2 regions of the Clostridium sp. AWRP genome follow, and region 2 is predicted to be linked to the other one. Evidence: riboswitches for the same ligand, from Rfam matches in the RefSeq annotation. Region 2 holds a riboswitch; the other holds the start of a gene.
What was found. A riboswitch is a leader RNA that binds a small molecule or an ion and turns the genes downstream of it on or off. The one in region 2 is predicted to bind molybdenum cofactor.

Region 1 (3,896 bases), 1.3 Mb from region 2:
TTTTTTCATTAAGCCAGTATGTTATAACCCCAAATAAGCTGTTAGTAAGTAACACAGAAGTTACGTTGATATCATTAATACCAGATGAGTGGAATTGATCTAAATGTTCCAATATTCCTTTTAAATAAACATTTGTTTTGTCTAATATCTCCCAACGTTTCTTTTCGAATGATTCATTAATTCCCATAGATTTTACAAATAGTATCTTTGAGAATTCTTTGTTATTTACATATGTGCAAATTGCACTGGTCATTGCCAAAGTAAATTTTTTAACAATACTGTCTTTTACGGTCATAGAAGCATCAACGGCAGCTTTTAAACTCATATCAGAAATTTCTTCGTAAATCTGTGCTAATACTCCCTCTTTATTATTAAAGTAAGAATAAAAAGAACCTACTGATACAGAAGCTTCATTTGTAATATCCTTTATCGAAGAATCAATGTATCCTTTTTGGGAAAAAACCTTTGCGGCTGCTTGAAGAATAGCTTTTCTTTTTAAATCTTTTATTTTTTTTGCTTTAGTAAGCCCAATATTATTCATAAAAATCTCCTTTAATTGTAATGAATTTGAATTCAAATTCATTATATGCTTATTTTCATAAAGTGTCAATATATAGTATATCTCTTCGATTTTGCTTCTAACTTTAAAAAAAGTAACTAAAAGCATATATATCTTTATTCGGTTTATTAATTTTTTCCTACGATTCCGAAATAGGTATAAAAATATAAGATTAAGAATTTATTATTAACAAAACCCACGCTAAGGAACAATATTCCATATTATTCCTTAGCGTGGGTTTTGTCGGAAATGTTGGTGCTACCCCATAGGATATTTTACTAAAATCTATATTAACTTCTGCTTTCAACATTTTTTATATTATACATATTAAAGTTTAATTCTAGAAACCTGTTTTTGACAGTTTGTTCAAATAATGATTGCTAAAATGTGTTATGAGTTTGGTTATTATTATAAATTATAATATTGTAGAGGTATCATATATAAAATTCAAATAATGGTTTATGATTGATATTGTATGTAGTAAAATGTTTACATAAAGTACTATTGTTAATTTGCCATGAAGTCCAAAAGGAGCAATTAAAAGTATATAGGTTGTATTGCCAGCCTTGAAACTTTTAATGTGAAATAAGTATACATTAGTTAATAAAAACTATATTATCAAAATACAATTAAATAAACTCCGATCTATATTTAACCTTAGGCTAAAGGATAATAGGTTAAGGCTAACATGGACGTTTTGGGTGTGAAAAGTAATTTTTATGCCTGCTATTTTGCAAAGGAGTTCATATTCATATAGGTAAACTATGCCTATTATGAGTATGAACTTTTTATATTATCAAAATATTTTTAATATATATTTTATACAAAAAATATATAAGTATATTATTACTCAGGGTATTTTAATGATACTTAAAAATTTGATTGATAATGATTTTTAGGCTCTACCGAGCCTTGAAATAAAAGGGGTGAGAGTTATGAGCACGCCTATTTATAAAGAAGAAGGAGTGAAGTTATTAATGAAAAAAAAGGTATTAACTGTATGCCCTTATTGCGGTGCTGGATGCCAACTCTATCTAGTTGTTGAAGATGGACAAATAGTAAGAGCAGAACCTGCTAATGGAAGAACAAATGAAGGAACTCTTTGTCTTAAAGGACGTTATGGTTGGGATTATCTAAATGATCCTCAACTTCTAACTCCACGTATAAAAAAACCTATGTTAAGGAAAAATGGTAAGTTAGTAGAAGTAACTTGGGATGAAGCTATTAAGTTTACGTCAGAAAAGTTAACAGAAATAAAAAATAAGTATGGTGCTGATTCTATAATGACTACAGGCTGTTCTAGAGGTCCCGGAAATGAGACGAATTATGTAATGCAAAAATTTGCACGTGCTGTAATAGGTACAAACAATGTAGATAACTGTGCTAGAGTTTGTCATGGTCCCTCAGTAGCAGGATTAGCTACAGTACTTGGAAATGGTGCCATGTCAAATACTATTCCTGAAATTGAAAATTCAGATTTGCTTCTTATATTTGGATATAATCCAGCAGAATCTCATCCTATAGTTGCCAGAAGAATAGTTAAAGCAAAGGAAAAAGGAGCAAAAATTGTAGTCGTAGATCCTAGGGTCACAGAAAGTGTGAGAATATGTGATCTTTGGATTCCATTAAAAGGTGGTACTAATATGGCTCTTGTAAATGCATTTGCCAATGTATTACTTAATGAAAATTTGTATAACAAAGAATATGTTGCTAATTATACTGAAAACTTTGAAGAGTATAAATCAATTATACAAAAATATAGTCCTGAATATTCAGAAAAAATAACAAATGTTCCTGCTGAAGATATAAAAAAAGCCATGAGGATGTATGCTAATGCAAAAAATCCAATGATTCTTTATGGTATGGGAGTATGTCAATTTGGTCAAGCTGTAGATGTAGTTAAAGGTTTAGCTGGTTTAGCTTTAATGACAGGAAACTATGGTAGGCCTAGTGTTGGTATAGGTCCTGTAAGAGGACAAAATAATGTTCAGGGCTCTTGTGATATGGGTGCTATTCCTAATTGTTACCCTGGATATCAAAAAGTTACGGATAAAAATGTTAGAGAAAAATTTGAGAAAGCTTGGGGAGTAAAACTTCCTGATAAAGTCGGATATCATTTAACAGAAGTGCCTAGACTTGTTTTAAAAGAAAATAAACTAAAGGCTTATTATATAATGGGAGAGGATTGTGTTCAAAGTGATCCAAATGCAAACGATGTAAGAAAAGCTTTAGATAAATTGGAACTTGTAATAGTTCAAGATATATTTATGAATAAAACAACTTTACATGCTGATGTAATACTTCCGGCTACTGCCTGGGGAGAAAATGAAGGTGTATACAGTTCTGCTGATAGAGGTTTCCAGAGATTCCGAAAAGCTGTTGAACCAAAGGGAGCTGTTAAACCAGATTGGCAGATAATTTGTGAGTTAGCTACTGCTATGGGATATTCTATGCATTATAATAATACAGAAGAAATATGGGATGAAATGAGAAGTCTCACTCCTAAATTTGCTGGTGCTAGCTATGAAAGAATGGAAAAGTTAGGAGGAATAATTTGGCCTTGTCCTTCTGAGGATCATCCTGGAACGCCTGTGCTTTATGAAGGAAATATTTTTAGTACACCAAGTAAAAAAGGTATTTTATTTGCAGCAGAATGGAGACCTACACAAGAATCTCCAGATAAGGAATATCCATTAAGCTTATGTACAGTTAGAGAAATAGGCCACTACTCTGTAAGAACAATGACTGGTAATTGTCGTGCTCTCAAGGCACTTGAAGATGAACCAGGTAAAATTCAAATGAGTTTGGAAGATGCTGAAGAACTTGATATAAAGGATGGAGATCTAGTACGGGTAAGTTCAAGAAGAGGTTCTGTAATGTCAAGAGCCTTAGTTACAGATAGAGTTCGTAAGGGTAATACTTATATGACTTATCAATGGTGGATTGGAGCTTGTAATAACCTTACTGTTGATAATTTAGATCCTATATCAAAAACACCTGAATATAAATATTGTTCAGTTAAAGTGGAGGCAATAGAGGATCAAGATAAAGCTGAAAAATGTTTATTAGAAACATACAATGAATTACGTAAAAAAATGGGAGTGAAAAATATGTAGCATTTAGTGAAGTTGAACACTTGTTATATACAAAATATATATTAAGAAAGGAATAAATATAATGAATACTTTTGTTGTTGCAGATCCTAATAAATGTATAGGATGTAGAACCTGTGAAATAGCTTGTGTAGTAGCTCATTCTGACAAAAATATATTTACATCAGAAAGCTCTGAAATTGAATTTTATCCACGTTTAAGTGTTGTAAAAACAGCTAAAGTTA
Region 2 (3,896 bases):
TTAATACATGAAGTCTAATTTCTAGTTTATGGAATCAGACTAAAATTTACCTATATATTCATCTAACCCTAGTTTTTTTAATGTTTCTTCTGTAGGTATACCCTCTTTACTCCATCCTCGTACTGAGTAATATTCTGGAAGAAGAACATCTAGCCTATGAACACTTCCTTTTGATGGACCATCTGGAATAGGAGTTTCTAAAAGTCTCTTTGGTAATGTATCTTGATCACTGCCTATTCCAGCTGCAAGATTAAACATTTTTTCAAGAGTCCAGATTCTATCTCCTGCCTCTAATAGTGAATCTGCATCATAAGTAGCTCCTCCTACTACTGCATTATACATATCTACATAATCCTGTATTCCAAGTCCAAATGTAGTGAATATACACAATCCTAAAGAATCAATTACAGCAGTTAAATCATGAAATAATTTGGCATAGGCTGCTTTACCATCTAATGCAAATCTATCAAGTTTTTCAGGATAGCCTAATATTTCAGGGTTAATCATATATCCCTTAATATGACAGCCTCCTCTAGGGTTAACTGCATAAGTAATACCGTGTCCCTGTATTGCCCTTGGATCATATGCTGGAATTTCTTGTTTTTTAACTGTCATAGAATACTCAGGTACTCCATAACCTTCACAAAGTCTATAGGAGCCATTTGTCATCTTTGCTCCAAAGCCTTCACTATATACCATTTTCTTTATCCAGCCAATCATGGATTCCGTATCACCCCACTTGAGTGATAAATTATCTCCAGCTATTTCCTCATCTTTTACATATCCTCTTTGATAAAGTTCCATAGCTGCAGCAATTGTTGCACCACAAGTAATAGTATCAATACCATATTCATTACATAACATATTAGCTTCATTTATAGCATCTAAATCATACGAATCGCAGTCAGAGCCAAAACACCATATTGTTTCATACTCTGGTCCTCCACATTCTGTTCCGTCCTTTAATTTAACCCATCTTCCACAACCTATAGGACAGCTGTAGCAAGGATTTTTTCTTACTAGTTGATTAGCAGTCAAAGTTTCTCCACTTATCTTATCTGCTTGATCAGTATAAGATTCTTGAAAGTTTTTTACAGGATGAACTCCATTTTCGTTTATTATATTAACTAGTATGGCTGTACCATAAGTTGGCATTCCCTGACCAGCTACTGGATCATTTTTTAATGTTGTAATTTTTTCTATAGATACTTTTTTTACTTTTTCTTTATCAGCTAAAGCTACTTTTCCAGTTCCTTTAACTACAATAGCTTTTAAGTTTTTAGATCCCATAACTGCACCAACACCGCCTCTTGCTGCAGTTCTATCTACATCATTCATAACTGCTGCCATAAGGGACAATCTTTCACCAGCAGGTCCTATACATAATACTTTTGATCTATTCTCAGTTATCTTTTCTAACTCTTTTGTAGTTTCTGATGTAACTTTTCCCCAAAGCTGTGATGCATCTTTAATTTCTACCTTATCATCTACTATTTCAATATAAACTGGTGAATCAGCTTTATCCTCTACTATTATCATATCCCAGCCAGCTTTTTTCAAGTCTACTCCCCATTTTCCACCCGAGTTTGAAATTGCTATAGTTCCTGTAAGCGGTGCTTTAGTAACTACCATAAACCTTCCACTAGTTGGAACTGGAGCTCCAGTTAACGGACCTGTTACAATTATAAATTTATTTTCTGGTGATAATGCATCTATTTTAGGATCTATTTCATCAAATAAAGTTTTAACACCTAGTCCTCTACAGCCTATGAACTTTTTAGCTTTATCCAAATCTAAATCTTCTGACTTGCAAGTTCTTTCCTTTAAATTTATTCTCAGCACTTTACCATCGTAACCATACATTGAAATTCCTCCTAGTATAAATATATTTACTTCACAAAGTTTATAAAGCATACATTGTGCCAAATATGGTTACAAAAAAACACTCAATAATCAAAAACACATACAATGCGTTGATTATCAAGTGAATTCATAGTAAATAATTTAGCAACATTTTTTATTTTATAATAAAATGCTCAAATAATAAGCAATATATTTCTCTACACTACTAATAATAATAAATATGTTGCTTATTATTGCCAAAGTGCTCAAAAAAAATACAATATTACTGTTTTTCTTTTAGAAAAACGTTCAAATAATGGACAACAATATTTTTATTTTTTAAAAACGTTCCAATATGGATCAATTTTTTGTGAACTTTGTTTATAAAAAATAGGCATGCGCCAAAAGCACATACCTATTTTATTAGTATTTACAATGATCTTCTTCTCAAACACGGAAAGCACATCATTTTCATAACATACTCATTGGTCTTATCTCCATAGACTTAGCGTTAGGATCAAAAACTTAAAGTCCTATAATATACTTGATTGTACAATTTTATACCAGTGGAACTATATCATACTCAGTTGAAAGAAGATCTATAAAAACCATCTTTTTTCTTAAAAGTTCTCCTCTACCTAAAAGAATCTTTATTACTTCACTTACTTGAATTGAAGCTGCTAAAGCTGGTGTAAACGATGGATTACCCATTTCCTTTTCAATTCCTTTGGCTGTTCGTTTATCTACATTATAAATCTTATTTAAAGTATCATCTCCTGGGAATATAGTAGTAACTTGAGCATACCATCCTGCTATAGCTCCATAAACCATTGGTATATTAAGTTTTTTACAGCTGCGTTGAAGTAACAATCTTGCTGGTATGCTGTCAAGAGCATCTACTACTACATCGTGATTACTTAAAATACTGCAGGCAGTATCTTCTGTAAGCATTTTTTCTAATGCTTTTATCTCTATTAGTGGATTTACTTTTTCCATTCTAGCCTTTGCTTCCTGTGCTTTGCTAAAACCTATAGTGTCTGTACTTGAAAGTATTTGCCTATTTAAATTAGATTCCTCAAATACATCTCCATCTACTGCAGTAATACTTCCTATTCCTATTCTTCCAAGCATTTCAATAACATAACCACCAATTCCTCCACAGCCTACAACACAAACTTTAAATTTCTTCAAATTATTATTTTCTTCTTTTGACAGAGTTTTCATATTTCTAACATAACGTTCCAACTTTAACCGCCTCCTACTGGTGGGAATAACGATAAGACATCTTTGTCATTAAGTTTCGTATTTGCTTTACCATCCCTACCGTTTATAAGTAAAATAGCCACTTCTTCTTCACTAATATTTATTTTTTCTAATATATCAGAAGGTGTTACAGGCTCGTCAAATTCTAAAAACAATTTTTTATCTCTATCTTTTCTAAAGTAAGCAAATAATCTAACTTCTATTTTCAAGTTTTCACCTCCTTTATCACATTAAATATATTTATCTTAAAGCATAAATTATGCCAAGCATATTTATAAAAAGACTTATTTACCGTTACAATCAGTTCTTATTACTTTCCCCATATTTGGATATTCATATCCTCCAAGTCTATCTAATTCTTTTAAGAACGTGTCACTCTTCATAACATCAATTAATTCTCTAATTGTTTTCATTTTTAAATATTCCTCTGGTACTGCAAAATCATATTCTTCATTACATACTGGAATAAAATCAAGTCCCATCATTTTTGCTGCTGAATATATTCCAAGACCACAGTCTACATCTCCACTAGCCACTGCTGCTGCTACAGACAGGTGGGTAAATTCTTCTCTTTCATATCCATTAATATCATTTGGTGAAATACCTAACTTTTTTAAATAATAATCCAGTAATAACCTTGTTCCTGCTCCCCTTTGTCTATTTACAAACCGTATACCTTTTTTCGATATGTCTGAAATTTCCTTAAGTCCCAGTGGATTTCCTTTTTGAACCATAAGACCTTGAACTCTATTTACTACTTTTACTAAAGCTATATTTTTATCTTTTAAGTA

Region 1: another riboswitch for molybdenum cofactor. It lies ahead of fdhF (formate dehydrogenase subunit alpha); the one in region 2 lies ahead of DMR38_RS10285 (aldehyde ferredoxin oxidoreductase family protein).

The regions. Positions count from the first base shown of each region.
Region 1 covers NZ_CP029758.2:3,526,762-3,530,657, reverse strand. Annotated here, with positions in the region: gene DMR38_RS16350 (TetR/AcrR family transcriptional regulator) at 1-541, opposite strand, end outside; molybdenum cofactor riboswitch at 1,186-1,317, shown strand; gene fdhF (formate dehydrogenase subunit alpha) at 1,537-3,675, shown strand; gene DMR38_RS16340 (4Fe-4S dicluster domain-containing protein) at 3,737-3,896, shown strand, end outside.
Region 2 covers NZ_CP029758.2:2,208,194-2,212,089, reverse strand. Annotated here, with positions in the region: gene DMR38_RS10285 (aldehyde ferredoxin oxidoreductase family protein) at 40-1,863, opposite strand; molybdenum cofactor riboswitch at 2,267-2,385, opposite strand; gene DMR38_RS10280 (HesA/MoeB/ThiF family protein) at 2,401-3,087, opposite strand; gene DMR38_RS10275 (MoaD/ThiS family protein) at 3,090-3,314, opposite strand; gene DMR38_RS10270 (molybdopterin biosynthesis protein) at 3,390-3,896, opposite strand, start outside.